One region of the Paenibacillus ihbetae genome, then DNA from elsewhere that is predicted to be linked to it. Evidence: riboswitches for the same ligand, from Rfam matches in the RefSeq annotation. Region 1 holds a riboswitch; the other holds the start of a gene.
The links. A riboswitch is a leader RNA that binds a small molecule or an ion and turns the genes downstream of it on or off. The one in region 1 is predicted to bind cyclic di-GMP.
Positions count from the first base shown of each region.

Region 2: linked by a shared signal. The riboswitch ahead of BBD41_RS09460 (hypothetical protein) and the one ahead of BBD41_RS15075 (DUF8202 domain-containing protein) in region 1 are both predicted to bind cyclic di-GMP.

Region 1 is NZ_CP016809.1:3,384,731-3,401,688, forward strand. Features, by position in the region: gene BBD41_RS15070 (isopeptide-forming domain-containing fimbrial protein) at 1-2,134, shown strand, start outside; cyclic di-GMP riboswitch class I at 2,547-2,634, shown strand; gene BBD41_RS15075 (DUF8202 domain-containing protein) at 2,926-7,242, shown strand; gene BBD41_RS15080 (isopeptide-forming domain-containing fimbrial protein) at 7,601-11,437, opposite strand; gene BBD41_RS15085 (class D sortase) at 12,550-13,179, shown strand; gene BBD41_RS15090 (DinB family protein) at 13,547-14,050, shown strand; gene BBD41_RS15095 (SMI1/KNR4 family protein) at 14,356-15,264, shown strand; gene BBD41_RS15100 (response regulator) at 15,672-16,829, shown strand; gene BBD41_RS15105 (class D sortase) at 16,838-16,958, shown strand, end outside.
Region 2 is NZ_CP016809.1:2,078,862-2,095,819, forward strand. Features, by position in the region: gene BBD41_RS09435 (bacterio-opsin activator) at 1-1,544, opposite strand, end outside; gene BBD41_RS09440 (S-layer homology domain-containing protein) at 1,718-5,071, opposite strand; gene BBD41_RS09445 (sigma factor-like helix-turn-helix DNA-binding protein) at 5,447-6,253, opposite strand; gene BBD41_RS09450 (FAD-dependent oxidoreductase) at 6,444-7,373, opposite strand; gene BBD41_RS09455 (VOC family protein) at 7,458-8,414, opposite strand; cyclic di-GMP riboswitch class I at 8,969-9,055, shown strand; gene BBD41_RS09460 (hypothetical protein) at 9,259-10,095, shown strand; gene BBD41_RS09465 (ATP-grasp domain-containing protein) at 10,089-11,231, shown strand; gene BBD41_RS09470 (GNAT family N-acetyltransferase) at 11,758-12,177, opposite strand; gene BBD41_RS09475 (GNAT family N-acetyltransferase) at 12,174-12,740, opposite strand; gene BBD41_RS30630 (GNAT family N-acetyltransferase) at 12,722-12,994, opposite strand; gene BBD41_RS09480 (alpha/beta fold hydrolase) at 13,119-13,997, opposite strand; gene BBD41_RS30635 (cytochrome P450) at 14,763-15,011, shown strand; gene BBD41_RS09490 (LuxR family transcriptional regulator) at 14,937-16,958, opposite strand, start outside.

The sequences.
Region 1 (16,958 bases):
CGTGGACAACAGCCAAATTAAAAACCTAACGATCAGTGACACCATTCCGCAAGGAATCGAATATGTGTCGGGTACACTAATTGTAGATGGACAGTCGGTAACGGATGCTGAAGGGGACGACAGCGGCCATTATGCATCCGGTCAGGTTGTCGGCGAAATTGGCACCGTCTCCGACATGAATCAGCATACGCTTCAATTCAAAGCGGTCGTACAGCCTGGACAAGCCGGGAAGGATATTATCAATATCGCCACGGTGGGAGGCGACAATATCATTACGCCGGACAGACCGCGAGCAGAAGTGGAAGTCTACCCTAGAAATCCGCAGATTGAATCCGAGAAGTTTGCCGTGAACAATGTAAGCAAGGCGACGTATGAAGTCGGAGACACCCTCACCTACACAATTCGTGTAAGAGGTGTGGTCAACGATACGTATCTGGAGAATTTGACGATTACGGATACGTTGCCGGCAGGCTTGAAATACGTGCCGAACAGCTTAAAGGTGGACGGTGTATCCGTCACCGATGAGAACGATAACGATGCCGGTTATTCTGTAACGGGCGAAGTATACGGCTCATTTGGCAATGTTAAGGGAACGGATTGGCATACGCTGCAGTTCCAGGCCGTTATTGAATCGGGACAAGGCGGTCAGACGATCCAAAACACGGCTCTAGTGGAAGGTGACAATATTGATCAACCGGGCACACCAACAGAGAAAATTGTTGTTGAACCAGAACCGCCAATCGATCCTGATCCAGTAGATCCAACGGATCCGGTAGATCCAACGGACCCGGTAGATCCAACAGATCCAACAGATCCGGCGGATCCAACTGACCCAACAGATCCGACGGACCCAACTGATCCTCCAGTAGATCCGGTAGATCCGCCAGTTCCCCCGCCAGTCGATCCGGGTAACGGCGGTGGAGGCGGTTCAGGTGATGTAACGCCGCGCTCTCCGGTCGTTGAATCTGAAAAGGCTGCAAAGGACCTGAATGGTGGGAGCATCGAGGTCGGGGATACGATCGAGTATACGATCCGTGCCCGCAACACGGTTTCCGGCAGCCAGGTAACCAGCATGGTGATTTCGGACAAACTGCCTGCAGAACTGGAGTATGTAGCAGGTACATTGAAAGTAAACGGTGTCTCGGTAACGGATAGCGCCGACGGCGACCGAGGCGAATATACAAACGGTACGGTTAAAGGAAGCTTCGGAACCGTAACGGATACGGCTTGGTATACGCTGGTGTTCCAAGCGAAGATTATCAAGGGCCAACATGGGGACGTCATCAAGAATGTGGGTGAAGTGAGTGGAGGTAACCTGAATGTTCCGAGCCGCCCAAGCGAGGAGATCACGATTAACGATCCGACTTCGGTCGATCCGGCACCTGTCATGGAATCCGGAAAAGAAGTGAAGGATCTGAACGGCGGTACGATTCAAGTTGGGGACGTAATCGAGTATACGATCCGTACGCGCAACACCACCCCGAATGCTGTGAAGAATCTTGAGGTCTCGGATGAGCTGCCGAGTGAACTGAAGTACGTAACAGGCAGCTTGAAGGTGGACGGCCAATCGGTAACGGATGCGCAGGATACCGATCAGGGCTCGTACGTGGATGGCATTGTCAGCGGACAGTTCGGCAACATTACGGATACGGCATGGCATACGATCGTGTTCCGTGCCGAAGTGGCAGCAGGGCAAGCCGGCCAGACGATCCGCAACGTAGGTGAAGTAACCGGGGATAACCTGGTGATACCGGATCATCCGTACGAAGACATCATCATTGGTGGCGGAAGCGGAAGTAATCCGGGGATCCCGGGGGATCCGAATGATGGATCCTCTACCGATCATCCGAACAATCCGGGCGGAGGAGATTCGGATTCCACATCTCCAGACTCCAGCCATTCCGGAGGATCCAATGGCACCGGTAGTTCGGATGACACAGTCACAGCTGGTGAATCGGATGGAACTGGACAATCCAGTCAATCTGCTTCTTCGAAGGACTCCTGGAACGCAGAGTCCGGAGACCGTAATGGCAACAAGCTGCCAAATACGGCTACCAATATGTACAGCTATATGTTGGCTGGATTCATCCTTCTGTTGGCAGGCCTGTTCCTGGTCAGAAGAAGAAAGGCATAACTTTGCAAGGAAGCAGCATTAAAAAATGGACAAAGCGGTTGCTGCTTTCTAGGTACACGAAAGGGACCGGAGTGATTCGGTCCCTTTTCATTAATATATTTGGAGTATTGGCGACTTATACAGCTAATAGAACCCAAATCATAATACCTATAGGTACAAAGCTTTAAGGGTTTGATGAGTTTTCTAGAGATTCCAAATTAGAGGCATTTCTTTCAGAAGGCTCTATCTATAATCGTTTTATTCAGAATATATTCAGAAATGTCAAATATAATGTCAAAAGAAACTACCAAAGCACTAAATTAGACATAATCTGATAAAATTCAACAAACTTAAGACTTGAGCACCTTGTGCTTTTATGAAATAAGACTCAAAATTTAAGTAGTTTTGTTACCAAGTTTTACATATAGAGCTCGTACGATAAGAGCAAACCTGTTGAAAAGCGGGGACGCAAAGCTAAAGGGGCTAAAGGTTCTATTGACCTATGCCAGCCAGCTGCCGAATACGATGGAAACCTCCGTCTATTGGCGTTCTGTTCGCTATTAGACAGAGGTTTTTTCGTTTTACCTGAAAGATTCGGTGTTGGTAGGCTTTTATAAAAAGGGTCTGCAGCATTGAAAGGGGTTGATGCTTTTTTGAAATGCCGTCGGTTGGGTGTGACTTTAAATGGGACTAGACTCTAACTTTGAGGTTAAGAGTAGTGAAAAGTTAAGCAAAGTCCCGAGTAAACTTTAGAATTTTCGAAGCTTCCTGCAATTGCTGGGAGATACGAAAGAACAGGAGGATGAGAGAGCTTGTTTTCAAAAAGCAGTAAATTATTCTGGAAGAGGCAGCTTAAGGTTTTGCTTGCGTTCGTTGTCGTGGCAAGCAGTTTTCCCGCTGTGTTCGCACCGCAGCCTGTGAGTGCAGCAGGAGTAGTACCTGCCCCCGGTGGAGTGGATACTGGGTTGATTTCATGGATTGACGCGGAAAAAAGTATAGATGAAGCGGGACAAGCTGCAGGTAAATCCGATAAATTGATTGACCAGCGTGGGAACAGAACGTGGACTGGAACTGGTCAGTATTTGACCAGTGCATTTAATTTTAATGGTGGAATTGAATTTCCAGGTTCGGGTCTGTATCAAATCGGGCAATTTAACCAGGACGATAATATGCGAGAAATATTTTCAGTTCAAGCAAGCAACGGAGTGAAGAAAACAGCAAGTTTTCCATGGGAGTTTGGTGCAGGGATAACTGAGAACAATACTATCTACTGGCCTACAATTCGGACGGCTTTCGGCAGAGAATCCACTCTGGACATTAGTGTGGACGAGGATTTGTTGAAAAATGCCGCGATCATGAATATCTGGAGTGCACCAGATGATTGGAGTCTTTCACTTAATGGTGCAGAGAAACGACATGAACCTACCAACACACCTAATTTCTTCTCTCGTACTACCGGTCAATCGAGATACTATATTGGCGCAGGACATAACAGTATATTTAATGGAAGAATTTCCGAAGTCATTCTCTATAACAGGAAACTTGAAGACTATGAACGTCAAAAAGTAAACAGCTACCTAGCGTTGAAGTATGGCTTGACGTTGAAAAATGAAAATGGTCAGCCGATGGATTATATTGCAAGCGACAGCACTAACGGTACTGATGGGACAAAGATGTGGACAGCGACCAAGAACGTTGGGTACGGCAACCGTATTACAGGGATTGGACTCGACGAAACTGGCAATTTGAATCAAAAGCAGTCAAAGTCTCAGGAAACGGGAGCAATCGTAACGATTGCATTAGGTAATGAGATTACTACGGCTAATAAAGATGTTCAATCTGAAATTGTAAATGATCGCTCATTCTTTGTATTCAGCGATGATAATGGAAGCGCAGAGTATAACCAAGCAGTTTCCACAACGGACGTTCCTGGTGATTTACAACGCATGCAACGTAATTTTAAGGTGGAAAAAACAAATTGGGCTGATGCCGAAATTACACTGCAAATACCCGATGTAGATGAAGATTATTGTTATTACTTGCTCATTAATGAGACCACAGCTAAAGCGTTGGATGTATCCGGTCAAGTAACATTGAGTACCGGTGAGCTTGCAGACGGTGCAACCTTTACATTTGCCAGAGCACTAAAGATTCCTTTGGCTGCGCCGAATGTTAAATTGGATGTTCATGAGCTAACATGGGAGCCGGTGGAGCATGCTGATAAGTATGAAGTGACGATCACGTTAAACGATAACACGGTAAAAATAGTGGAAGTACTTGATGGTAAGACGACGCTTGACTTGACGACTCTGGGATTAGCCCCGGACACCTATAAATTGACGGTTATCGCGAAGTCAAGCGATCTGGCGTATTCGGAATCCGAAGTGTCAAATGAGGTGGATTACAAAGCCGTCCCAAAGTTGGAGAGACCAGACAACGTTACAGTGAACGGGGACCAGCTGACATGGGATGCGGTTACAGATGCTGACGGTTACGAAGTAACCATCAAGCATAGTGATGGAACGATCAGCAAAGTTCCGGTACCAAATGGAACAGAACTCGACTTATCGAAGATAGAACCTGCCTTGGTTCCAGGGACTTATTCAGTGACTGTAACGGCGAAGTCGGATAATCCAGCAGAATATACGGATTCGGAAGCATCGGATGCTGTGGAGTATACGGTTGATCAGATGCAGTTAAAGAAACCAACTGCGCAGTTGCAGGACAATAAGCTGATCTGGGAAGCTGTAAACTATGCAGACAAGTATGAAGTAACCGTTAAGTCAAAAGACGGTGTGGTTATAACTACAGAAACGGTAGAGGGAACAGAATTCGACTTGTTGACGTTGGGATTAGCACCAGGAACCTATGAAGTGACTTTAACGGCGAAGTCGAATACTCCGGATGTATATACGGATTCAGAAGCATCGGATGTCGTAGAGTTTACGGCACCGGAAGGTGTAGATAAAACAGCGTTGAGGAACAAAATCAATGAGGCGAAAAGCCTGACACCTTCCGACTATACGCAAGCAAGCTGGACTAATCAGGAGCGTGTGCTTGAGGAAGCGAATCGTGTGCTGAAAGATCCAAATGCAACACAAGCCGATGTGGATCAAGCGCTGGACAAGCTGCAAAAAGCGTTGGATAATCTCGTTGTATTGAACGGAGAACTAGAGGAGTTGAATCTCGCAGGTTTGAATAACGATGGGAACCAAGCCATTACACTTAACCCAGCGTTCGATCCGAACCAATACAAAACCTATCAAGGAACCGTAGCGAACGACGTATACGGCATCAGCTTGAATCCGAAGGCGAAATATCCAGATGATAATCAGGTCAAAGTCTTCGTGAACGGTAAAGAGTATCCTGTTGACCAGTGGGACAACCTTCCGTTAGAGGAGGGCGTGGATAATGTTGTAAAAGTCGGCGTCTATAGTAAAACCGGTCAGCTGATCAACGAGTATACCTATACAATTTTCCGTGAAAGTGCTGTACCAGCCGACAACAAGTTGGAATCGTTAGTTCCTTCTGTAGGAAGCTTGTCTCCGGCATTTGATCCGAATCAGGATACCTACACGATGAACGTAAGTAACAGTGTGTACCAGATTCAATTGACGCCGACGGCAGTGGATCCAAACGCGACGATTCAAATACGCGTAAATAACGGGGAATGGAAAGAAGTCGCTAGTGGTCAGATCAGCGATGATCTCGCGCTGAATGTCGGACTTAATAACATTGTCGTCAAAGTTACCGGTAAAGACGGCAGTTCCAAAGAATATACCGTGAAGGTAACGAGGGAATACAGCAGCGATAATGGTGGCGGCAGCACCGGCAATACCGGAGGAACAACAACCCCATCAACACCAGACAACACGGAGAAACCGGGTAGCATCGTAACAACCGATAACGGTTCGAATGTATCGTTCGCTTCGGGTACAGTCAATGGTAACCAAGCGATGGTTACGATCGATAAGAACAAGCTGTCCGGCATTCTTGCGGATGGTAAAGGACATAAACTTGGCATCCGCGTTCCGGGTAACAGCGATGTCGAAGTTCGAGGATTGACACTTGAAGATCTGAAGAAGCTTGCCGATACCGGCTCCAGCCTGGAAATTGAAGACGTGCTGGCGATTTATCCGGTTCCTGCAGGGCAGCTTGATGTGAACGCAATCAGCAAGCAGTTCGGCAACGCGCTGATCAGCGATATTGCCGCTAACATCAAAATCAAACGTTCTGCGGACGATCTCGCTAAGCTTGCCAGCGAGAAGGCAGCTGAAGGCGGTTATGAACTGCTTGTGCATCCGGTCGATCTCGATTTGACCTTTAACCATGACGGGAAAACAGATAGAGCGGGATTGTTGAACGGTTATGCGCCGAAATACATCGCGCTTCCGGAAGGCATTGACCCGAACCGGATTACGACAGGCGTTATTGTGAATCCGGACGGCAGCGTGTACCATGTACCGACGGTCGTAACAAAGGTCAATAACCGGTACTTCGCGCTGATTAATGACCTGCGCAGCAGCGGTACTTATTCAGTGATCTGGAATCCGCAGGATTTCGAGGATGTGCAGTATCACTGGGGCAGAGCAGACGTGAACAATATTGCCGCAAGACTCGATCTGAAAGGCAATGGCGACAACACGTTTTCGCCGAACCGTCATGTGACACGCTCTGAATTTGCTGAAATTGTCGTGTTGGGCCTGGGATTGATGCGTCAAGACGCACCGCAGAATATCTACCCAGACGTGCCGTCTACGGCATGGTATCGGAATGCCGTTGCGCTCGCGGACGAATTTGATATCGTTCGGGGTTATACGGACGGCAGCTTCAAAGGTAGTCAGCAAATCACGAGAGAGCAAGGATTTGCGATGATTGCCCGTGCGTACCGCTTGATCCAATCCGAAAACGTGCCGAGCCCGGAGCAAATTGCTTCCACATTGGCGCCATATGCGGATGGAGATAAAGTCGCTTCATGGGCTAAAGGGGATGTTGCCCAGCTGATCGCAGCGGAAATTATCCAAGGCAAAGGACCTGATCACCTTAGTCCAAAGGCGCAAATGACACGCGCTGAAGTAACCGCATTGATCGCAAGAATGCTGAAAGTGACGAACCTGATCGATAAGTAATAAAGCAACGCCAAAACAACCATTGATGACCTGAACGTCGTCAATGGTTGTTTTTCTATTATATGCGGCATTTCATCGCCAAAAGTATAGTTGAGCAGTGTGGCGGACGATCAAACTTGAGCATGAGTCGGGGAGAGGGATCGATTATTCGTAAGAGCTCTTTATCAAATGAAATTATGGGCGGAATTCGGAAAGGAAATTTCAGGTGACGTTCACCGAACCTTAGGCAACTGTACAGAGCCTCATAAAGCTTAATCCGAGATCGCGTATTCATCGATGATGGTCACGTGGACCTGAATGTACTCCATACCAAAACAAATCCCCCCAGTATGATCACTTGGGGGATTTGTGTTTTATCCTATGCTTTTCTTCTTCTGAGCAGAAGCAAACCTGCAAGAAGCAGAATCGCTCCGGCTACCATGTAGCTGTACATGTTCGTAGCCGTATTCGGCAATTTATTGCCGTTAGGCTCATTTGCTGCTTGATCTCCGGATTGAGCCGGATTTTGTGGAGCAGCATCTGACTCACCTAAGGTTGAATCGTTCTGATCTTCCGGTGTTTGTGCACCGGTATTCGAATCCCCGTCGGCGTCTCCATTCGAATCTTCATTCGAGTTCCCGTTGGAGTCTCCGTCCGTGTCTTCATTCGAGTTACCGTTCGGATCTTCATTCGAATCTCCGTTGGAGTCTCCGTCGGAATCTCCCGTGCCACCAGGGTTGGTGTTGTTACCACCGTTATTCCGGTTGTCGGTCACTTCGATGACATTCGATGGCTTTTGTGGACTTGTCACATTATCGCCTGTGACTTCACCGATGTTTTCGATCGTTTTGCCGGCTTGTTCCGCTTTGACGGTTGCCTTGAACGCAATCGTATGCCATTCGGTATCCGTAATCCGTCCAAAGTTACCGCTCACTTTGCCGTTAACGTACTGGCCTTTGTCTCCATCAACGTTATCGGTGACGGAAATGCCGTCCACCTTCAGGCTGCCTGCTACATATGCCAGACCTTCCGGCAGGGCGTCGGCTATCACAAGGTTCGATACATAGCTGCCGACAACGGTGTTGCGTGCTGAGATTGTATATTCCAGCGTATCGCCAACCCCGATGATGCCGCCACTTAGATCCCGCGACGTCTTCCGTGACTCGATGACTGGAGAAGGCGGAGTCGGCGGTGTTACAGGCGGTGTTACAGGCGGTGTAACCGGTGGATCCGGATCTACCGGCGGATTGACTGGCGGGTCGACTGGCGGATCAACCGGTGGGTCCACCGGTGGGTCCACCGGCGGCGTGTCGCCTTCCTCAACCACAATCTCATCCGTTGGACGGCTCGGCTGATCGATGTTGTCCCCGGTAATTTCACCGGTGTTGCGAATCGCTTCTCCGGCGCTTGCTACGATCTTCGCCTGGAACTCCAGCGTATGCCATTTCGTATCCCATACATCCCCGACGTTACCGGCCACCTGACCTGAGACATAGTGGCCTTTGTCGCTGTCCTTGTCGTCGGTAACCGAAACACCGTCGACCTTCAAGCTGCCCGGAATATATTCCAGACCAGCCGGCAGCGTATCCGATATGACCAGGTTGGACATATACGTATCGTCCAGCACCGTTCTAGTCCGGATCGTATAAGTGACCGTATCCCCGACTTCGAACGACTGCTTGCCCGCTTCAAGGTTCGCTGAGGACTTCTCCGATACGACGACCGGATTGCGCGGATAGACCTTGACTTCGGTTTCCGGCATGCTTGGAACGTCGAGATTGTCGCCGCTTACGTTGGCAATATTTCGAATATCCTTGCCGGCTTGACCGGATTCGATGATCGCATGGAATTGAAGCTCATGCCAATCTTCGTCCCATATATCACCGAACCCTCCGTACACGGAGCGGGTCACCACATGGCCTTCATCGTCGCTTTCTGCATCAGTGACTGATTTGCCGTCCACGGTCAAGGTGCCCGGCACGTATTCCAGTCCATCCGGCAGGGTATCCGTAATTTTCAAATTCGAGATATACGCATCCTGCGTCACCGTTCTTGCTCGAATGGTGTACACAACCGTATCCCCGACTTCAAAATTGGCTTTGCCCGCGTCCAGGTTCTCTGCGATCTTCTCCGATTCCACAACCGGATGGCGCGGATAAACCAGAACTTCTTCCTCGGACTTGCTCGGCGTGCTCACATTCTCGCCGCCAACAACAGCGATGTTGCGAATATTCTTTCCGGCTTGTCCAGATTCGATGACTGCGTCGAATTCAAGCGTATGCCATTCGGTATCCGTAATATCCCCGACCAAGCCGATCACTTGACCATCGGTGTACAAACCGCCGTCTTGATCGCTATCGTCATCCGTGACGGAGACGCCGTCTACCTTCATGCTGCCCGGCACATATTGCAGTCCGGCCGGCAGATCATCGGAGATAACCAGATTGCTGACAAAGCTGCTAAGGGCTGTATTTCGTGCCTGAATCGTGTACCGCAGCGTATCGCCTGGTTCAGGATGATCAGGGTCCGTATTTCCGGCGGCCTTGGTTTGAAGGACTGCCGTTTTGTTAGACTCAAGAACAGGCGGATTGAAACGAACCGAAGTTGTGGTTTCATTGGATTCCTTTTCTTCCGTATCGCCTGTCAATAAGTTGTCATAACTGATTTGTGCTTTGTTTTTAATTTGCTGATTGGTAGCGCTCGCTAACACCTTGACTTTAAATTGCACGGTAACGCCATCAGCCAATTGGCTCGTATTGGCCAAGTCGCCTAGCTGAATGCTGACCTGGCTGCCGTCAAAGCGACCTTCGTCGGTATCGTCGGCATCCGTCAAGTTCTTAGTGGTCGAGTCTTGGATCAATTTCATGGAGCCAGGAACGTATTCCGTTCCAGCAGGAATCAGATCCGTCACGCTCGCATCGGCGGCGATGTCTCCGCCTTCGTTCTTGATCTGAATCTCGTAGGTTACTTCATCGCCGGCATTCACTTCTTGTGGAGATGCGGTCTTGTTGGCCGTCACGCATGGTGCCGTTCCAAGGAAGATATCATCGATGAAGTTGCCTGCACCAATGCTCGCGCTTGCTGTGCTCACCGCTTCAAAGCCGAAGCGGGTAACCTTTTGTCCTGCAGGAACCGTATATGTACCCGTATAAGTTCCCCAGGCTTTGTTACCATCTGTCATTTGTTGCTGAACTACGGTATCGTAAGGGTTAGCCGTAGCTGCCCCGATACGAAGCTGCATCGTATCGGACCCTTGCCGCCCCATATGCGATAGGCGCCAATAAATGGTTTGTCCAGGGGTTGTCTTCACATCCTGATAGAGCATCCCGTTTTCAAAAGCATTTAATTCCGCCCATTTGTCGCCATCCGGGGGAGCTGGCCAGTTCTTTACAACCGAAGGAATATTCTGCTCCCAGTCCCATAACTCAATGACCGGATAACCATTAGCATCATCCGTGGTCTTCCACCCGGGTACTTCAGATTCATAGTAGTAGAGTCCGGATCCATTAACAGCAGTTCCCCGGACAGCGCCTTGCTCAAAACTGCCGTTGATCATCGCTACCGGAGCCGGGCACACGTTCGTTTCGCCGGCAATGGATGTGCTCACCTCATTGGAAGCGACTTCTTCCGACTTGTTGGTCAAATTGTTGTCATATTTGATAATGGCCTGGTTCCTTGTGACGATGCCCCCATAACCGGACAACACCTTCACCTTGAATTGAACCGTTTTTCCTTGAGGCAACTGCGCGGCATTCGGCACCTCACCCAGATCGATAACGATCATGTCGCTGCTGCGATCATAATGGGAGTCGTCAACCGGCTGGCCATTCACCACAATAGAGCCGGGAACAAATTCGGTTCCTGCAGGAATGCTGTCCTCAAAAGTTACATTTGCTGCGGCATCGCCGCCATTGTTTTTAACCGTCACTTCGTACGTTAACTCTTGCCCGGCGGATGCTTCTCCCTGTGGAGATACCGTTTTATCTGCGATGACGCAGGGCTCTGTTCCGAGGAAAATATCATCGATGAAGTTGCCTGCGGCAGGGTTGCCCCCAGCCGATGAGACGGCTTCGAACCCAAAGCGAGTTATCGTTTGGTTGGCCGGAACAACATAGCTACCCGTATAATATTTCCAGTTGTCTTTACCAGTCGTTAGTTGCTGAACAATCGGAAGAGCTTTGGGCTCTACAGTGGCTGAGCCGATCTTAACAGCCATGGTATCCACGCCTAGTCTTCCTTTATGTGCTATTCTCCAATAAATCGTTTGCCCGGGAGTCGTCTTAACATCTTGATATAACTGTGCAGGCTCTTTACTATTCAATTCAGCCATTTGCTGCCCATGAGGCACGGCATTTTTAAGGCCTTGTTGATCAGCAGGAGAACCAGGCTGGATTTGATCCATTAATCCTTTGTTAAAGATTTCGAATGATCCAGTGGAATCGGTTGTCTTCCAGCCTGGCACGTATTGACCTTGAACCGAAAAGTAACCTGGGCCGGTCGGGAACCTTGGATCATTCGGTGCATACACCGGCTCCTCAAAGCTGCCATTAATCAGAGCTGCTGGCTCTGGGCACGCGGCAAGAGGAGTTATCCCGGACGTAACCGTCGATGGGGCTTCCTCGATCCCGGTACTATCGGCTCCTGCAGCCTGAACCGGTACGGTCAATGCAGGCTGTAACCCGCCTAGAATAACTAATAGAATAGAAAATTGAATGAAAATCCGCTTTAATACGTTTGATCTTGCCGAGCGGGCAGAATGCAATCTGTCTCCCTCCAATCTGCTGTAATCTTCCCGGAAGTTGAGCACATTAGTGCGATATGCTCATTTTCTGTCTCAGGCACTATCTCCTTTCCCTAAAATTATACATTTTCACCGTCAAGTATAAGTTAGCAGCCACTCAGCCACAATATTCCGCCGGTACCATATCCAGCATATGCCAGGTGGCCCCGTTGTCCCATACGTTAATTCGACAAATTACAACAAACAAGCAGCCGGACAGACAAAATAACATGGGAAAGCCGCCTTGAAACGACATGCTTAGTCATGCAGAAAACGCCATATGACAGGGGGTTAGGGGCTGTTGGAATGCGAAAATAACCTGCGCTTAAATACTTAATATAAAAAGAATAGAGGGTTGGATCACACAGAGGAAATTTATTACTTTTGACTCATTAAGAGAAGAAGTACGGTCCGCGGCTGGATTTTAAAGAGAAGAAGAAGTAAGATATGGTTGTAAAAATATAGATAAAACCCATTGAAATCATAGATTCCATTGTTGTCCTGGCAGTCACCGACTGATGAATTTGAGCAAAATGAAAGGGGAAGCCATGCGAAGAATCGTAGGTGCGTTGTTAATGCTTGCCGGTGTCGGGTTTGTGACATTCGCTGCAATTCAATATTTCGAGCATCAGGCAAGCCTGAAGGAAGCCATGGCGGAAGCGAATACGCTGATTTCTCAGCCGCAAACCATAGATCATTCGGATGATAAGGGTGTTGATCCAGCCTCGCATCGTGATCCCTTGATCGAAAGGTCCAAGTTTGACCCAAGTCCGAACGATGTGATCGGGATGCTTGAAGTTCCTAAGCTGGAAGCCGAGCTTCCGATAATCGAGGGGACGGATGAGGAGATGCTCGAAAGAGGAGTCGGGCACTACAGCTCCACCGCATTTCCACTGGACGATGAACAGATTCTGCTGTCGGGCCATCGGGACACGGTGTTCCGGAACTTTGACAAGCTGGAGGTTGGGGATCGATTCGTCGTAAAGCTGCCGTATGGAACATTTGAGTACGAGATTCGAAGCACGGATATTGTAGACAAGGACGATACATCGGTTATTCGATCGATGGGATCCGAGGTGCTGGTCGTTTCGACCTGTTATCCGTTCCGCTACTTAGGCAATGCGCCGGAGCGTTTTATCTTCTATGCATATCCGGTTGGAGATGAGCAGACCACCTAGTTTTTCATGCTAACCCAAAAAGATTAATGCAATGGCGAGGATGTCTCACAATCCATTCATGGATTGTGAGATTTTTCGTTCATCCCGCTTTTTTTGCAGTCGCGTCATGATGCAGATTTCCCGGTGCTCTTTTTTTCTTCGCTCGCTAAGACATTTCAATTTATGAACAAATTTTCGATTAACACTTCATTCGCCGAATAATAATGACAAACCTTGTCACTATTAACGATTAGGATAGAGATAAGGCAGCCGGTCCACTAACCATTTAATGAGAACCCCGGGACTCCAATATATGGAGGGCGCTGGAACAGGAACGGATGGGCGAGCCGTATAACATATGCTTCTAATAATAAGGAGGATTGCGTTTATGTATGTTACGATTGCAGATTTTGTTGCCGAGTGGAAGAGGGAGGCTGCATTGACTCAGCAGGTATTGAACGGTTTGACGGATGCGTCGCTGCAGCAGAAGGTGTACGGGGAAGGACGAACGTTGGGGAGAATCGCCTGGCACTTCACCACGAATATCCCGGAATATTTGTCAGAGTTCGGAATTGCCATCGAACAGATCCCGAACGCGGAGGAAGTCCCCGCTTCCGCGAAGGGAATTGCCGATACCTTTGCGAAGATCAGCGACCGGGCGGCACGCGCCATCGAGGAGCAGTGGACGGACGCTTCGCTGCAAACGGTGCAGAATGCCTTCGGAAGAGACGAATCCAATGCGTCCATCTTGATGGGACTCATCAAGCACATTGTCCACCACCGGGGACAGGTTACCATTCTGATGCGTCAAGCGGGATTAAAGCCTTTTGGCGTATATGGGCCTCCTAAAGAAGACTGGGTTCATTTCGGGGTGGAACAGGCGCCCCTGTAATAATAACCTGACCGGAGCCCAGCGTTAAACTTTAACTCATTTAGCGTCCATCTTAAACCGCACGGATGTTGGGCCTGGCTAAAGCTCATCGGTTTCTGGCTGCGATCCTTACAGGGATTGCGGCTTTTCTTGTGTTCCTGGCGTCTGACCGGAAGTTATTGGCCGGCAGAACCCTACACACCCTCCCCACAAAAAGTACGTACACGGTACCTTGGAAGACCCAGCCTTACTAACAATACACGATGTGGAGCCTGCCGTGCCGGAAATGGTATAATTCTACTAAAGTATGAGAGGGGGCAAGGCCAATGAGGGAAGAACTCTTGGAACAGCTCGAGGAATGGCACGAAGAGGATGAATTCGAAGCGATCGTAGATGCGATCACGGAGATTCCGGAAGAAGAACGGGATTACGTCCTGACAAGCCATTTGGGCAGAGCGCTGAACAATCTGGAGCGCTACGAGGAGGCGGTTGAGCAGTTCTTGTCGATTGCGGAAGAAGGACAAGAGGACCCGCTCTGGCACTACCGCATCGGACTGGCTTATTATTACCTGGAGCAATATGACAATGCGCGCGAGGCTTTCGAAGCTGCAGACCGGCTGGAGCCGGGGGATGAGGATACGCTGGAGTTCCTGGAGTGGATCCGGGGTAAAACAGAGGAGCAGGAGGAAGAAGCAGCTGTGTCAGCCGTTGAAGCTCCAACCGGACAGGCGTCTATTCCTGCTGATACGGATGTTACGGATTTTTGGGATGACGGCGCGGAAGCTGCCGATTCGTTCATCATGGCACCGCCGACGGACGATTTGGTTGAATCCATCGAGGAAGAGCTGGTCTTCAAACTGCCGGCGGCTTATATTCGGATGATGAAAGTACATAATGGCGGGATTCCCCGCAGAAGGTATTTCCCTGTAACATCGGGGGATGCAACCGAAGGCCGCATCGAGATTGCGGGCGTGCTGGGCATTGGCCGGGAGAAGAGGCTTTCGCTCTGCGGAGAAGCCGGCAGCCGGCATATGATCGAGAGCAGAGGCTACCCGGAGATCGGTGTCGTTCTATGCGTGTGCCCTTCCGAGGCGGAAGCGGTCATGCTGGACTACCGGGCAGCCGGCAATGACGGTGAACCCGAGATCGTTCATGTCGACCAGAGACATCCGGACAAGATTACCCGGCTTGCGCCGAACTTTCAGGCTTTTGTTCAGGGATTGGTGCACGAGTAAACGGATGCGATAAGAAGCTGTTCAGTGAGGAGCGCGATCTCTTCCTCCTGAGCAGCTTTTTTACAATGCGCCATTAGTCGGCATTACGCCGGGTGCCTCACCACAAATAATTCCAGCTGCATGAAGCAAAAATTGTAATCGAATATCAAAAGAAACATTCTATTGTGTTAAGATGAGTATAAAGACTTAGAATAAGCATTCAGAAAATATTCAACGCAACATGCCAATATATAGAAGAAATGGTGTTGGACGATTGGGGAAGCTGTTCGCTGGATTTGCGTCCGAGGGATAACAAGAAGTCCTTCATGCATGATTGCAATTCATCAGGAGCATCACTTCATCTATTACGAACCCGGTCAAGGGGGATGGCGAGCCTGCAGAAGGGGGAGAGAAAGACCTTGAAGGTCATGTTCGTCGATGATGAAATACTGGCTACACAGTATTTGAAGAGACTGCTGTTACAAGAGGAGGCTGCCGCCGATTTCCAATGGGTTGGCGAATATCATAATCCGTATGAAGCATTAGATGCAGCCCAAATAGAGGAGCCTGACGTCGTATTTCTGGATATCGAGATGCCGGAGATGAACGGTTTTGAATTGGCGGAGCGTTTGTGGGAGATTCGGCCCCAGCTTCAGATCGTGTTTGTGACCGCCTACGATGATTATGCGATCAAGGCATTTGAGGTCAACGCGCTGGATTATTTGCTGAAGCCCGTGCTTCCTTCACGGCTTTCCGTTACATTAAACAGAATCGTTAAAGGTTCGTTATCAAAGCCAGCAGCAGCGGTCAGCCTTACCGAAGATGAACAAGAACAAGTAACCCTTTGCTGTTTGCAATCCCTGCACTATAGGGAGAACGGCGAGCCGAAGCATTTTCCGTGGAAAACATTAAAGGCCCCGGAGCTGTTCGCCTACCTTATTTACTACCGGGGCAAGACGGTGAGCAAGCAGACGCTCATGGATCTGCTGTGGCCTGTCCACGACCCGCACAAGGCGGTGACCCAGCTTCATACGGCCATATATCAGATCCGGAAAATGATCAGAATGTGTGGGCTGGATGCCCGGATTCATTATCATGACGAGAGCTACCGGCTGGAGCTTGCGGGCAGGCTGGACGTGGAGAAATGGGAAGACAGGCTGAGTAAAGCGCCGGAGGTAACGCCGGACACGCTTTCCATCCACCAGTCGATCATGGATATGTACGAAGGGGATTTCCTGGCGGACCACCGGTATGTGTGGGCAGAGCCGGAGCAGGAACGGCTTCGGCTGCTCTGGCTCGAGCATGTTCAATCCGTCGCAGCATGTCATGTCGAAATCGGCCAGCATGCGGAAGCCGTAAAAATCCACCAGCAGGTGATCGAGCGGCTGCCGTATTTGGAGGACGGCTATGTCGGATTGATGTATATCTATGCTTCGCTGTATCATCACTCTGAAGTCAGAAAGCTGTTTCAGCGGATGAAGGAAGTGCTGCTCGGAGAATACGAGGTCCCTCTCTCGGACAACATCGTTCAATGGTACAAAGAGTGGGAGCAGACCATTGAGGTCGCTGATGAGCAAGGGGTGTGAGTGAGACCATGATCAAACGGGTATTGCCTATTTTATTCATCATTGCAGGAATCATCCTAATATTCTATCCGAAGCTGACGGAAATGGTTCAGCAGGCGGAGCAGGAGCAGCTGGCCCGCGAATGGCAGG
Region 2 (16,958 bases), 1.3 Mb from region 1:
GCTGCCGCCAGAATTCCCCGCAGCCCTCTGGTCATATGGACCAGCCACTGCTGCATCAGCAAGGCCCCCAGCTCTTCAGGACGATATAAGGAATGTTCGGAATTGACTGCGGACAACAGGACGAATATCGTATCAGCCGCCTCCGGAGGAAGCTGATGCAGCGAAGAAGCCTCCTCCCCCAGCATCTGCCTGCACCCAGGCGCGTATCGTTCCAGCAAGGGCATGCTCAAGGCATGGAGCCACAGGCCTGCGCAGAACGCCAGCGGCCCCCCTTTCTCATCCCTTACAACAAAGATCCCCTCAGGAAATTGATCTGCAATCTCGTCCAGCAAAGCCGGGTAATTGTCAGGATCGACCAGCTCGGACTGCCAGTCGGAACCGAGAATCGACGCCTTCATCAAACGCTGCAAATCCGGCAGATCCTCCTGCTCGAACGGCTTCTGCTCGCCGGGCTTCAGGCTTGACGAGAAATTGGCGTAAGCATGGGCCGAGGGCAAGAATTCGCGGTACAGCTCCAAGATGTGGGCACTCAGGCGCATCTGCATCCGTTGATCGACCGAATGAAACCGCTCCGCCAGCAGGACGAACGCCTGATGGCGAACCGCTTCGAATTGCTCGGGGGTTCTGCGCGCGAAATCCTCCCGTAGGATTCGAGCGACGACCTGATGCAGCGATATTCCGTCGAGCGTATCCCGAACAAATGAAAGTGCCGTCAGCTGGTAGTAGTCCGCCCCTTCCAAGGGCTTGTCCAACAAACGGTTCAGCAGCGCCTCATTGGCTGCCGGCAGGAGCGACAAGGCCGTCAGCGCGCGGTAAAGGCTGGGAGAGGCGGCTTCCCGCAAAAATTCGGCACTCAACACTGCCGGAACTTCTCGCCATACATCCCACTCATCCGCAGATTCGGAAAGCAGCATATCTACGGTCAAGGCGAGCGACAACGGGTGGCCGTCCGTCTTCTCGGCAATCTCCCTTTGCAATTTCGCAGACAATCCGCTGCTACCTAAATAATCGTAGACCTCTTCTCGTGTAAACAGCCGCAGGGGGAACCTTCGTAATTGGGACTTCCATTCCGGATTCGTCTGCCACAGCGGCAGTCCGTTGCGCGAGGCACAAACGAACAACACGCGGGCGGTCTTCAATTCCGGAAGGAAGCTGGAGAACAGCCAGCCTTCCAGCCCTTCGATCTCCTCGCAATTGTCCATGAGCAGGACGGTAGGCTGGAGGGACAGTTCCGAAGCGATGTACGGCAGCAGCGCCGTGTCCCGATCCCGGGTTCTTCCGTATTCGGTTGCCAGACTCATCTCCAGGCCCGCCAGAAAAGCGCCCGAGGTCGCTAAGCCGCCTCGTCCGTCCAGCCAAAGAGAACGTACGGAGACCTGCCTTGCCGTGCTAGCCATTTGAAGCAGCAGTGTTGTTTTGCCAATGCCCCCAATCCCTGATATCGAAAAGATGGATGTCTTCGCCTCGGCGTCCGCCAGCCAATCCGTGAAGCTCTTCATTTCCCGATCAAAACCGATGATGCGATGCCTTGCCATGTTCTCCATTCGTTATATCCTCACCCCATCCGCTTCCCGCAAGCCGAAATCCGCTAACCTATCAACCTTCTATTTGTATACTATACTATGATTCGAGACTCGGACAGGCATGATAACGGAAGAATCGCAAAAAAAAAGCGCACATTCCTGGCGGAATGCACGCGTGAGCCATGCGGCTGCGATTAGTTGATGAAATTCAAGTAGTGGAGCATACGGCATAAGAGCACGGCGCTCTGGGCGCGCGTGGTAAACCCCTGCGGAGCGAACGCATCATTTCCGACGCCTTCGATCAAGCCTGCGGCCAGCAGGTCGGCAGCCGGCCCCTTGGCCCAGCCGGATACCCGGGCATGATCCGAGAAGCGTTCTAACCCCGAAGCGTCCTGCGGCGGAAGCCCGCCGGCGTATCGGACCGCTCTGCCCAGCATAACCGCTGCCTGCTCCCGCGTGATCTCTGCGTCCGGTCGGAACGAACCGTCGGCATAGCCTTCTATCAAGCCGGCCGCGGATGCCGCTCCAACCGCACCGGCGTACCACGCTTCGTTCGGCGCCACATCGGCGTAGGAAGCACGCTGCGGCTTCTCGGCCAGTTCGAGCGCACGGACGAGCATCGCTGCGAACTCGGCGCGGGTCACCGTACGGTTAGGGTCAAACATGCCGTCGGCCGAGCCGTTCACGATCAGCTTGTTCGCCATCCGCTCGATATCGTTTTGCCCCCAATGTCCCCGGATATCCTCGAAGGTTCGGTTTGAGCGTACCGCAGTATATATGCCGTTATGCGCGCTGTACAAAGTCGCCGTCCCCCTTTCGAATACGGACGGGACATAGTGCAGCTTCCCAGCATCATCCACCCGGATGACCGTGGAACGGTCGGGGGCCGCCGCAGCGTTCATTGAGAATGTCCGCTCCATGTACGTGCCCTCGGCTTCAATTCTTTCGCCACCATCGCCGTACACATCAAAGCTCGCCGGTTCCGCCAGCATGTCATATCCCTGACGGGACAATTCCTCCTCCAGCTCGCGGCTTGCAGTCTCGGCCATTGTGGCTATGACGATCGTTACATTCGCTCGATTCCGAAGGTCACTTAGAACAAGCAGCGGGACGCTGCTGCTTGCGCCGTTCACCCCAATTCGAATGACGGCGTTCGGTCTCGCCGCAAGGAGATCCTGCAGCGCTTCCGCCGGAAGATCCACCTTCACCACCGGCTCCTTATTGTCGATATCAATGAGGATCTCATCCCCGCCACCAGCCCACGACCGTACCAGCTCGGAGCCCGGGATAAGCCGTAGAACGGTACGTCCGTCCTGCTCCTGCTCGTTCTTGATGGTCACCTGGACGTGTTGACCGTTGATCCTTACGGTCATCCTTGGATCCGGCGTAGGGGCAGGAACGGGAGCAGGAACCCAGCCATAGGATGGAGATTCAGCGGGTTCAGGGTTCTCCTGTACAGGGGGATTGGCAGCGCTCAAATCGATGCGTCCTACATCCGCTGTCTCCCCCGCTAAGACATTCACGGTTGTCGTATGGCTGCCATAACCCGCTGCCGTCACCGTAAGCGAATGGATGCCTGCAGTCACGTTCGTCAGTGTAAAATCCCCATTCCCGTAGGTGACACCCGTTACGCCGCCTGCCGATACCATCGCACCCGCCAGCGGCGTATTGCCAGTGCCGTACACCGAGCCAATGACCGTCCCTGCAGCCACAGGAGCGGACTGCACCGTCACCGTAGCGGCAGCCGTGTACCCGCCGTCGACCGTTGTCACCGTAATGAACGCCGTACCTTCAGCGATCGGCGTCACCTCGCCGCTCTGGTTCACCGCCGCGACGGCTGGATCACTGGAGGCCCATACGACCGCCGGGTTCGTCGCATTTACCGGCGTAAGGACGGCTGTCAGCTTCTGTAAAGCCCCTCCTGCCGTAAGGGGCAGCTCCGTCTGATCCAGCGTCACTCCCGTAACCCGGACCTGGTCTTGAATATGAGCCGCTTCCACCTGGACGCTGCTCCATGCCTCGATATGCTTTTGTTCATCCACTTCAAATACCTGAAGAAATTGCCCCCGGATCGGATCCATAATGTCCGTGCCTAGCGAGTACAAAACCGCTTCGCCGGGCAGCGCTCCCCCCCTTAAGGGACGCACGCCCGCATCTGGCCCGAGCAGATAAGCAAACGTGTGGCCGGGATCGCTCGGGACTGCCGTCACGCTTGTCGACCCGTTCGCGCTGCCTGGACTAACGACAAATCCGTCGATATCCGGAGCAGATTCATCCACGTGCAGGGTCAACACTGTGCTGACCTTGCTCTGGCCCGCATCGGTTACCGAAACCGCAACCGTAAATGTGCCGCTCTCCTTAGGACTGCCTTCGATCATGCCGTAGGCTGTCATTGATAGGCCATCCGGAAGCCCGGAGGCAATCCATGTCAGCCCGCCTCTTGAGCCATCGAAAGCGTCCATCGCACTCGAATAGGGGACGTCCTTGACTGCACGCGGAAGATCGGTCGTCAAGATGGCGGGGCGCAAATATGGATAGCCGCTATTGATGCCAGCATCCAGGGCCCAAAGATCGGTGAAGTCCCAGCCGTGATAGTTGGAAGCTGCCTTCATGTCACTGGTCGTAAGGCCCGTGAGATGAGGCGAGCCAATGATATCCCCACTCCCCACGCCAGTAGTTAAGGACGATGCCGCAATATCATAATACGAGGCGTTGATCGTGGCAACCGCCATGGTTCCGATAAAACCGCCCGCGGTGTAATAGATAACGCTTCCGGATTGCATGACGGCAGTCGAAGAATAGCTGTTGGCAATGGTTCCGTATATCAAATGTCCGGCAAAACCGCCGCCATAATAATAGTGGCCTCCCCCTGTATTCGTGACTGTTCCGGTGGCATAAGAGTCCCTGATGGAGCCTCTACCTTGGGATCCGACAAGCCCTCCGGCATACTGATTGGAGGCATCGCCGCTCTTCACGGCAGCGGATGAAGATGAGCGGAGAATGCTCGAATCGCCATTGGCCGCCCCGGCCAACCCGCCTGCTGCACTCACGTAACCCGTATCTCCGGCCGTAACAGAGCCCTGCGAATGCGAGTTGATGATGCTGCCGCCGATCAGATGACCCACCAATCCGCCGGCATAGCTGCCACCGTTCACGTGAACCGTTACGTTCAGATTACGAATAGCTCCTGATACACGGCCGAAGAAGCCGACATACTCTAAAGTCCCGCCGTCGATGGTGAGGCCTTTGATCCGGTATCCCCTTCCGTCGAAAATGCCGCTGAAGACGGTCGCTTCATCGGCGAAGGGCACCCAATCGTATCCGGTCATATCGATGTCGCCGGTCAATCGGATATTCCGATCCAGATAAGCCGCTTGATTCCGATTGATATAGGCCAGTTCCTCTGCGGTCCCGACCCACACCCAGCCGTCCGCTTCGGACGGAATCGAGGCGTTTCCGGCCCGAACCCCAGACGCAGCGGAAGCCAAGGGAGTAAGCACCGCCGAAAAAATGAGCAGTACCGCCAGCATGATGGACATTTTTTTCATAAACCCGTTTCTCCTTTGACATCAGCACAGTCATCAATAAATCATCAATACACGCCGTGACCTGATCAATATGAACATCTCCAATCAGTGTAAACCATTTGTCGATCAAGAACTGTCTCATTTTTGTTTCAAGTTCGGGGACATGTGAATCAAACGAAAAAACCAAGCGACTGTCAGGGGGACGCCCTATGATCGCTCGGCTAATCATTTTTATAAAGCCGTCGCCTTTACACGGACCGTTACACTCGCTCATTTTCTCGTCATCATCAATCAAATGACTGCCGATCATCTGGTTGACGGCCGTTGTTGCTCGGTAGAACGATCGTATTGCTTAGCGGAAACTGTCTAAAAGCACGCTGGATTAAAAAGCGGAATTCATCCGAGAGGCAGATGCCTTAACTTATCCGGATTCGCGACGGTATAGATCGCATGAATTTTATGATCGCGGTAAGCGAAGGAATACACGTATTGGACGGTTTCATCCAGCAGGAATCGGATCCCCGGGAGTCCGTTCACCATGAGGAAAGAGTACGTAAATCGGCCTGCATACGTTTTGATCAGGAATTGATGGAATTTCAGCACGAGCTCAAATCCAACCACAGGCACTTGCGCCGCTTTGACTTTGCCTCCGCCATCCGAGTAGAAAACCACATCTTCGCTAACCAGCTCTAGCAGTCTAGTCGTATCTCCCTGCAATAGCGATGCCACGAAATCCTTGATATGCTTCTCCGCCGTCGATACCGACGGATGCTGGTCCGGATCGAAATGGATGCTCTTCTTGGCGCGATGGAAAATTTGCCGGCAGTTCGCGTTGCTCTTCCCGACCATATCGGCAATTTCCTCAAACGAATACTGGAAAATCTCGCGCAGGAGAAACACCGCCCGTTCCATCGCATTCAGCTGCTGCAGCAGCAATAGGTAGGCCGTGGAAATCGACTCTGAGCGCAAATATGTGTCGGAAGGATCGCCAACTGATGCGCCATCCGAAGCCCCCTTCTCGATGAGGGGCTCCGGGAGCCAGGGGCCGACGTATAACTTTTTGACGGATGAGCGTAAAAGGTCCAGACACCGATTCGTCACGATTTTGTATAAATACGCCCGTTCATTTCGAATGGCATCCGCATCCTGAAGTCTTTCATAACTCAGGAAGGCCTCTTGGAACGGCCGGTCCGGGATTAACACGTCCGTTCACATGCATAAAATCATGCGAAACCGTCATTTTCGGCAGGTATTGTTTGACAACCAGCTCTTCCCGCCACCCCGGCTGCACCACATCCAGCATCCCTTCAAGCTCGCGCAAATCCTTATCTGGGTCGGTCTCTTTCCCTTGGTATTTCAGAACGGATATGACTTGCGCACCGTCGTCGCTTAGCTAGGCAGCGCGCGATTGATTACTAAGAAAGACCGTCTGATCGATGCCGTATACAAATTGTTGTTTGGGTTTCGGGAGGCGTCTCAATGCAACATCCAGGCAGGCTGCCGTGATTTCGATCGCTTGTTCTTTCCAGGTATGAAGGGAGGTTTTTTCTGAACAAGGCACCAGCTGGTGGGCTACAGAAGGCGGTGTGGCGAGAACGACATGGTGTGCGCCGATCTTCGCTCCATCCTTGCACAGCACGTGACGCACGCTGCCATCCTGGACATCGATGGACGTAACCAGGCTGTTCGTTACAAAACGCACGCCGAGATCGGATGCCTTTTTTCTTAATTCTTCGACCAGTTCGCCCCAGCCCCGATCCAGATACAACACCCCTTGAAGAGCATTTTGCAGCTGCTTCAATGCAGGGCCTGCTGCCGGCAAATCCGGCCCTACCACATAACTTGCCGTCCGCAGCAAAGAATAAAAAATATTACGCACCATCGGATCCCGCAGATTCGATTCGACCCATTCGCGAATACTGATGCGATCATAGGGATGAGTATCCATTTTCCCGAGTTTCCCCAGCCAGGCAGCAAGCTCCAGCTTCCCCTTCCAAGACAAGAGCGGGGTCGTGAATAAAGATTTCATATCCGTGGGCAAAACGTTCAATTTCCCCTTCCACACCCCGTAACCGTCAATCGAGGGCTCCGCTCCCTGTACGTTAAGTCCCAACTCCATGAAAGTCGCGTAAGCATCCCCCTTATACAAGGCATGCCCGCCCAGATTGAAGTAAGCACCTCTTTTCTTCATGGACATGGCCCGGCCGCCTAACCGATCCTGTTTTTCAATGATGAGCGTTTGCTTCCCTGCTTTCGCTGCATAAATTGCAGCGGCCAACCCCGCAATCCCTCCGCCAACAACGACCACATCATACTGTTGCATCGTTCATCATTCCCTTCGATTTTTACCTGTATGACGGGCAAAGGATGCGGAGTGTGACAGGGATCGAAAAAAAAATATGGATGCTTATCTTTGCGTGAAAATGAGAGCCGTCCCGAGAAGGGAGGCGCTCGGAATGAAAATATCTCCCCGCGCCGTCTCAACCACCGGAAATCCATTGGACTCAAGATGACGCCTTGTATAAGCAAGGTCCCGCACCTTGACTGCATATCCGGCAAATCCCGGTGAAGACGTGAAGGCTTCTCCCGGGAGCAAATCGGTTACATGGGATTCAGGAATGAGCTTAATGCGTCCGCCCTCTAGATCAAAGACACGCGCCTTCCCCTCTTGTTGCGGCGGAGTTCCCAAATAAAGCTGATACCGTGTCACATAGGCATCGAACGCTTTATCCTCCACACACAGTATCGCTTCGACTAACGCAATTGCCCCATTCGGATGTTCCGTATGGATCTGTTTCAGCCCAGCGTCCAATGGAAGATTTTCAGCGAATGCCAACCGCCCTTCGGATACTTGCTCGTCCTCGATTTCCAACAAGCGTACCGAAACCAATTGAGTACCGGTTGAGGTCTCCACGGGACGCTGTATCGTATTGACACCACCATGTCCAACGCTTCCCGCGTCCAGTCGAGCCGCAGAAGTGTCCGCTTCTGAAGTGGAGAAGACCAAGATATGCGTTCCCTCAAAGCGGTCCAGACAACGAGTGATCGTCGCAACGGTCCGCTTGATAGAGGCGATGATTCGCGGGAGCACGGCTGGGGGTGCCGTAAGCGGGATAAAATGCGCATCGTCAGGAATTCTCCCTCCCTCCTGCACAATCGTTACGATCTCAATGAAATTGTCGGCAAAGTCGATATGGGCATTAGCTGCTCCAAACGGTTTAGGGCTCTCACCTTCTTGTTCAGCCATTGTCGGATAGGCAGGCGGTCGGCATACGAAGCCCAGCTTGCGGTACAACTCCAGCGCCGTCTCCATATCATGGACCACATGCCCCACATGATGGATTCTGTTAATTTCGGTCTTCATGGACAACCCTCCTCATGGAATAGGTACTTGCTGCAATGTAATTCAAAAAGATTTGGTGTATCTCCATATCTGCTAGTATATTTTGTTCTTGGAATAATTCGTTATCCATGCGCCCGTAACCTCTAGATCCACGTGTTTCCAACAAAATAGCAATGCAAGAACCCCGCACAACGGGGGTCCGGTTGGACAAACAACAGCAAAAATTATAGTACGAAACGTAAAGACTGCTGACCGAAGCTTTTGTCAGCATCCAACAAAAATAAACGAATCTTATTCAATAGACTCGTCATTCTTCATCAGACTTCTCGTTGTGTTCTTTCAGATGATATCTTAGCATGAGCATTCCCATTTCCCTTGTCACCGTAAGGGTTATCTAGTATTTCGCAGCTGTGAAAGTAAGTATATAAATACAATTCATATATAGCTAAAAAATATAGATTTATTACAAAATCGGGACTGTAAGACTAGGCATTTAATTATAAACATAACTATAGGTCTATTTCATTACGACAAAATATCATATAAATTTACATTAAACAACAATTCCATATATCGTACGATAATGGCAAACCCGCTGAAAAACGGGGACGCAAAGCTACAGGGGCTAAGGTGAATGTTCACTATGCCAGCCAGTTACCGAATACGACGGGAAGCCTCCGTCTATTCTTTTAGAATACCTGATGGGAGGTTATTTGTGTTGTCCATTAAAGTAAATATATGGATATGTTGCCATGATATATAAATAACGCTTAAGGGGGGATTGAAGTACAAGCGTGGATTTAGAAGAGAATTACATACTTATATGAGTAACGTTGTCATTTATTGAATTGGAGGTAATGATGTGATGTCTGATACGAACACAATGGTTAGCAATTACGAAGAAGTTCCCATTCACCATTCTCTCTCGCCTGAGAGCATTCGCGATCTGATCGAAGAGAAAGTGCCAGCGATTCGAATTCCGAATTATGTCTCTTCGGAGACAGCCCAGAAAATAATCGATTTCATTCTCGCCCAGGCGTCGCTTGATGCCTATACACACGAGGTCTACATCGACGGCGTGCCGGAGCAGAAATATTATGGGGTCTACCGCGTCGGGATCCCGTTCAACTCGACCTACGGCACCCCGGCGGGCAGCGCCGAACGGGAGAACTACTATCAGGCGGCCCTGCCGGGACTGCGCAGGCTACGCGATCTCTGTGCGCCGAATCTGTCGCCGATCGACCGGCTGCGACTCGATCTGGATGAGGCCTGGATGGATGGCGCCACGATCGCCGCCTTCGAGGGCCGGAAAATGTTCGCCGGCATGGTGCGCATCATGCCGCCCGACGATTCGCATATTCTCGAAGAGAAGCCGCATGTCGACTGCCTGCCTGCGTCGATCTGCCCGCTCGACCAGCAGCTCAGCGCGAATATCTACCTGAAGATGCCTCCGGTCGGCGGCACGCTCGAGAGCTGGAATGTCCCGACCTTGTCGTATGCCGACATTGAGCGGCTCCCCGACGGCACCATCCCGCGCACCGACTTGCCGAAGCCGGTTGTCATCCATCCCCAGGAGTGTGAGCTGGTGTTGATCAACACGCGCAAGCCGCATGCGGTCAGCAGCTTCTCCGGCGGCATCCGGATCAGCGTCCAGGCCTTCATCGGATACCAGCCGGGCAAGCCGCTGAGGCTGTGGTGCTGACGTACGAGCCGGTGCGCTGCCTGCTCTCCGGCCCCGCGCTTTCGCCCGTCCTCCACGACGCGCTTACGCAAGTCCCGGTCCGGATCTGTGCCGAGCCGGCCTTCGACGACGTCGTGGCCGCCCTTGGAGACCGGGTACCAGCGGGCCCAGATGAGGCCGCCCGGCACGACACCCCCGTCTTCTATGGCTGGGAGCCGAGCTACGCTGCCATCATGCGCCTTGCCTCACCCGCGCACAAGCATCTTGCGGGCCTATGCAAGGACAAGGCAGCCTTCCGTCGGCTGACGTCCGATCTCACTCCCGCATTCCGTTGCGTTGCGTTGCGTCCTGACGAACTCTGCACGTTCCGACCACCATCCGACCGTTCGGTGGTGCTGAAGCCAAGTATCGGCACCAACTCGATCGGCGTCCGGGTGGTCGCTTCGGCTGACGCCTGGGCGGAGGCTGTCGAGCAGTCTCTGGACGAGATCGCCCGCGCGTCGGCTCGTGTCGGCACTGATGTCGTGTCCGACACGCTGTTCCTGGTCGAGGATTATGTCGAGGGAACCGAGTTCGCCTGCGATGGTTTCTGGAATGGGGATGGCGAGGCGGTGATCACCGGCATCTACGAGCATCCCTTCGACACGCCGGGCGATGTGGCGGATGTCGTCTATTTCACTTCTCGCCCCATCATGCGAGCACTGCTCCCGCCCGCCACTGAGCTGCTGAACCGGATCGGCGCACGCCTCGGCCCTGGGGCACGCCGGTTCGCGTTCCACCTCGAAGCCCGGCTGCGCAGCGACGGCGTACTGGTGCCAATCGAACTGAATCCCCTGCGCTTCGGACAGATCGGTTTCTCGGATCTCGCGTTCCATGCCTTTGGCCACAATCCGTACCTGTGCTTCTTCACGGACACGGGGCCAGACTGGCCGGCCCTTTGCATGGGAGACGACGATATCTATGCGCTGGTAGTCGGCATCGCGGCACCAGGCACCGACCGCATGGCGCAAACCGCAGATTTTCTAGCTGCGGTCGGGCCGAATCGCGTCGGCTTTGTTGCAGCAGATCGGGAGAAGTCGCCCTTCCTTGGCATCGCCTTCACGCGAGTGCCATCGCGGGAGGAAATTCCCCGGCTGCTGAGCCTGCGGTCGCCTTAGATAGGATTACCTTAATGTCACAAATTTGAAATTTGGACAGGATGCGTCCACTTAAACTGGAAGCGTTGAACTAACGTATCCATCGTGTTATGAGAGGCTGTCCCAAAAGGTCGTTAGCTAAGACTCTTTTGAGACAGTCGTCTTTTTATATCCCCAGGACTAATATCAGTATAGGGGGACTATTTTATGCCAATAAAAGCCCCGTATTTAAGCCGTCTTCTAAATTTTCTACTAAGCTACTAAGTAGTTTATCGGATCGATCCATCTGATAGATGATGGACTTAGCAATCTGTGCTGGCCCATACCCATTCCCAAACTTCGCCGTCCTTGCTATCCAATATTACACCTTTCAGTCTAAACCCATTCTTCTTCAGAATGGATGTGAAGCATTATGATGTGGAAGCGTACGGGCTGTTACAACTACCTGCGGATTTGTTGTTTCTACTAAAGCGGCATACATAAGAAATGACCACAAATCCCAGAAGAGTGTGACTGGGAACGAGGTCAGAACTTCGGTACAGACGGTTTATAACTCTTTTTTCATATAATATCTCGTAATGCCTGTCAAAGGCACATGTTCAAGAACACCAAAGATCACATACCCATTCTTAATGTAAAACTCGGGTGCTTGAAACTCGTGCGTGTCCAAATGAATTCTTTTGGCACCCGATTCTTTGGCGACTCTCTCCAGTTCCCTAAGCAGCTTGTTTCCGATACCCTGGAGTCTATATTCTTCATGTACCCATAAAATTTCTAACGATACAGCTTCTCCGAATCGATTACTAAGCAAACCGGCAATCAATTCCCCAGTTTTGGATCTTACTATGAAATTCAACGCTTCATATTCAGCTGATGTGATGTTCATCTTATTAAAGCCATACAGCTCTTCCCTAATCATCTCAAGAACTGAACTCTTTTCTTCCATGACTCTCCTGATTTGAATCATTCTTGATCCTCCGCGTAACCTTCACTTCGCTTGTTAGCAAGAACATCATAAATATATAAATAGGTTCGAATATTACGGTTTCTCTGGTTTAAAAACTCTCTTTTCAAGACCATTCCGAGACGGGCTGCCACTTTAATCGAACCGAAATGGTCCACCGGCATATTGGCGCAAATTCTTTGCAGTTTCAGTGTATGCAATCCATAATTAAACACGGCTGCAGCCGCTTCTTTACCGTAACCTTGTCCCCAATACTTTGCTTTAATGATATATCCCAAGTCATTTTCTTGTCTGCCGTCAATATTCACGACCCGAAGTCCGGCATCCCCTATAAGGAAGCCGTTGTCCTTTCGAAATATGCCAAGCCGACCGAATCCGCTCGTGTATAATTCCATGCTTCCCCCTATCCATTCCCGAGTTTGCTCGATTGAAAAAGGCGCTGGCCAAAATTTCATCGTTACCGGATCGGACAGAATTTTATGTAACGCTTGAAGATGCTTCCACTCGTACGACCGAAGCAGCAACCTTCTCGTTTCTAGAGATATCATTAGGGGATTTCCTCCCATTTAAGTTCGTTCTGCTCGTTCACATCAACCTGTAGAACGCTGCCTTTCAACGCCTCGGCATGCCGGATGAGGCTGGTGCCGATCCCCTGACCGAATTCATCAGGATCGACAAATAACATGACAATTTTAAAGCCTTCCAAACCGATAAGCCCTCTTGGTTCTCCATAATCGCTTACTTCAACGCAAATCTCTGAAGCGTTTAATGCTCCCTTCTGAACAAGCTCATAGTAGAATGCAAAGTCAGCAGCCGACAAAAATGTATGGGTATCGCGTACAGCCCGATACCAAATTTGGACAAGTCATAGAACCTTTCCTCAAAAGCGATGATTTGATTTTTATTCTTCCTCTCTAACATAAACAAATTACCGCTGTCTAACTTTAAAAACTGTGATCCATTTGTCTGATGAACTCTTGAATGGCTTTGCTAACCAGATCTTTATCCTGCATATGAAGCGCATGCCCAATGCCGTTTAATCGGACAACTTGGGAATGTCTAACCAGTTCAGCAGCCTTTTTCACATCCTTATCGGATAGAAGTCCGCCCTGCTCCGGATCAGCCTGAAGAAATAAAACCGGACACTCGATCGCAGCCAGATCAATGCCCGAGTAGGCTTGGTATATCTCATCAAAATGATAGTTAATCGAAAACAACATCTTAGGATCGTTCTGACTCAAGCTGATCGCCATAAATTCAAACCAGGGATGGTTTTCACCAAATACGTCTTTTGCAGGGACAGGTTCTTTTTGTTCTGGTGATGATATGTGCATATGTTGAAGCTCGAAGATAATATCGTTAATCGTACCGTTCTCCGCAACTTGCCGCCATCGCTCCGTCATTTCCCGCTGACGATCGGTATGCACTTTAAGCACATCGGATGATAGAGGAGCGTCGCCTACAACAATTGAGTTCACGGATGCCGGGTACGAAGCCCCAGCCATCAAGGCGATCATGCCACCGAGGGAATGCCCAAAGATGACCGGAGGCTCTTTAATGATATAACGGATTAAATTAATCACATCGGAAAGATAGTCCTCCATACGATAGCCCAAAGGGGAAGAAGCACGTCCGGAACGACCGTGTCCCCTCAAGTCGAGAGCATAAAGATGAAATTTCCCGATTAAGTCAGGTATAAGGCTGGAAAAGCTCTGCCACCTCGAAGATCCGCCATGAAGTAATAGCAGCGGGCGCGCTGACGGGTCTCCGCCTTCCATATAACTCAACATTATCTCACCTGTATCATACGCCTTGACGTTCAAGTTGAGACGCTCCTTTACTGTCAGATTCGTGAGCATGCAGCCACCTTAATTAACATTTAGAATACTGCCAATCAAAATAACCGACTTTCTCTTCTAAAGCTAGCCTGTAGCTTCTGCGGATCATTCATACCGCTTCGGATTTCAGGATTCATATAACGTACTCCTTTATAAGACTTAATCATTTATGTACCGATTAGTGAGCTTCATGAACGCCTGCCTGGTATCTGGTTTCTATTGAAGGATGTTCGCGCTTGAAAGCGGCAAGTTCGCTCATATGATTGGGATCATGATGGGTGATGAAGATTTCACTATCCGATCCGAGTGAGTATCCGTTCCGCTGAGCGACTTCATGCAGCTCATTTAAGAAACGGAATAGGTACAGCCGACAAGAAACAGTGGCCCGGTCATCATGAATCATGACCTCGAAAATGTACGGCTGCTGTCCTTTCTCCGAATACGGAATTCCCAACGAATATGGGGCCTCCTTTCCTCGTACATAGTTATCATAACTAGGTAAGAGTAAGGATAGTATTGTCCTTTCGGGTATTCTTTCCAAGCAAAAGGTAGACTTTCGGGTACTGGCTTAGCTGTGAAAAGCAGGGTATGCCGTCAAAATGGCAAGCAGCATGCTGTAACTTATTGAGGGTGGGGAAAGAAATAACGGTAAATCTGACGGATAAGCTGCCAGAATTACGTTCAACTTGATACGGGGGGGCGTTTGGTCCCAAGCTGGCAGGTTACATCACAAACAGCTGCGAAGGATGTATGCGTCGGTTATTTCTCCGACCTGGCGAAAGGTTCATAATCAGCCCATATCCGCTGCATATGAGCAGAAGGCTTTATGATGAGCCGGAAAAGTATAAGACGGAACGGTTTGACCGTGATGATGTCAATACCATTCCGACGACGGCCAATTCCCCGTTCGGGGCACTACTTCAATCACGGTTTGGCAATCAGCTTGGCCGTCAGTTGTGTTCGATTGTGAATGTCCAGCTTCATAAAAATGGACTTTAAATGTTTCTTTACCGTGGATTCGCTAATGAGTAGCCTTGTAGCGACTTCAGCATTGGAATAACCAGCTGCCACTTCCTTAGCGACTTCATACTCCCGTTCACTGAGGATCCCGATTAAGTTCGGCTCGTATCGTGGCGGAACCTCCGGGAGGCAGCCACTTATATCGAGTTCTATTCCTGACCGCCTAAATAGCTGTGTTAAGAAAGCAACAAGCTTCCCGTTCCGCGTATCGAGGGCATAGGTCGGTGTGAGTGTTCGCCCGTCGTGATTGCGATGCGATGCCCCTTCCACAGGGAGAAATCCAAATGCGGTATAGGATTTGCGGCCGATTTCACTGTCATAGGGCGTACAGATGGTAAGCCCTCCTCTGCACAAGTACGAATAAATGAGTCGAATGCCGGCCGTTCGAGCTTGTGGATTAAGGATGTCGGCAAAATCGAGCGAACGAATAAACCATCCGGCCGGCTGCTCTCGAGGAGCAGCCAGCATGTCTCGTTCCGTTTCTGTAAGCGTACTTAAATAGGGGCTGCTAAGGGGATCCTTTTCAAGCCACGCCAATGTCCCGGCATGGATGGGTATGCAAATCGCCAAACCGCAAGCTTGATCATTCGGGCCCCGCAGGAGCTTGATCGACAACGGCTCCAGCCCATAAAGAGCTTCCAGATCGAGCGGAGCCGCATTGTAACGGACCATCTCTCTTGAATACTCAATTCGGAATCTAGCACCTGTCTCCGGATCAACCTCATATCCTGAAACAGGCTGCGTGCTGGTTTCCCTCCACTTCGCATAAGCAATAGCATCCCGAAGTGTTGTTTCCGTCACAGCTTCCCAGTAATAACTGTAATCGTCCTCATAAGATAAGGCGCGCAGAACGTCAATATCCACATAAGAGAGTAATTCGCTAACCTCCCATTCGATGTCGCTTCGATCTTTGCTCTGTAGAATAGCCTTCGCATAATATTCTGCACACCTTGTTGTCAGCTCCCGATACCGCTTAGGCATCCTTTCCTTCAAACGGACATTCATTGATTTGCGCATCAAATCATGCAGCTGCCACCCACGCTCGGTGCGTCTGACAAATGACAATGCAATCAGTCGGTCAAAAAAATAGCTGGGCACATCCTGCTTCATGACTGCGGAGAGCCTCTCTTGATCAAATACCCGCATAATGGATGCCGATTCAATAAAATAGATAAGTTCCCGATCTCGTACTTCCTGAAGCCACAAAGCAGCTAACTGCTCAAACCAGTCACCGCCTTCGAAAGACACTAAACTTTCTGCGAGATTGTTAGCAGCTGCAGCTAACGAAAGCGCAAGCGGATGGCCGTTTGTCCTGCGCCAAATTTGTTCGATTTGAAGCTCGTCCGTGATTCCGCACAAATTAAGATAGTTGAGGCAGTCCTTTCGATTAAGCTGCTGAAGCGGCAATTGGTGGAGGCGCTCACGCCAGACCGGGGACCACAACCAGCTTCCGCGAAGAGGATACCGTCCCGCCGACAGCAAAAGCAGCCCTGAAGGAGCTGTGGGAATAAAGCGGTCGCGAAGCCAGTTCTCCATATCTTGCATTTCTTCATAGGTATCGATCGCCAGCACGATCACACGTTCACCTGATTGCTGCGCAAGATGTTCGCAAAAGCGCTGTATCGGATCATATTCACTCTCTCCTGTAAAGCCGATCTGTGAAAGAAGCGCAGCACCAATTCCTTTCTCAGAATGGACAAAATCACGGCTGTCCAATTGAAGATAAACGGCACCATATTGCTGTGCTTTTTGTCGGCATAAACGTAGAAATGTACTTTTTCCCACGCCGGCGGTACCATATACATGAAACAATCCCGGCTCCTGATCCAGTTTTATTTGTGCAAGCTTGCTCTCAAATGCCATAAGCTCCTGCTCGCGGCCAACAATGAATTGGAGCTCGAGGTCAATCAGGCTGTTAGCTTGATT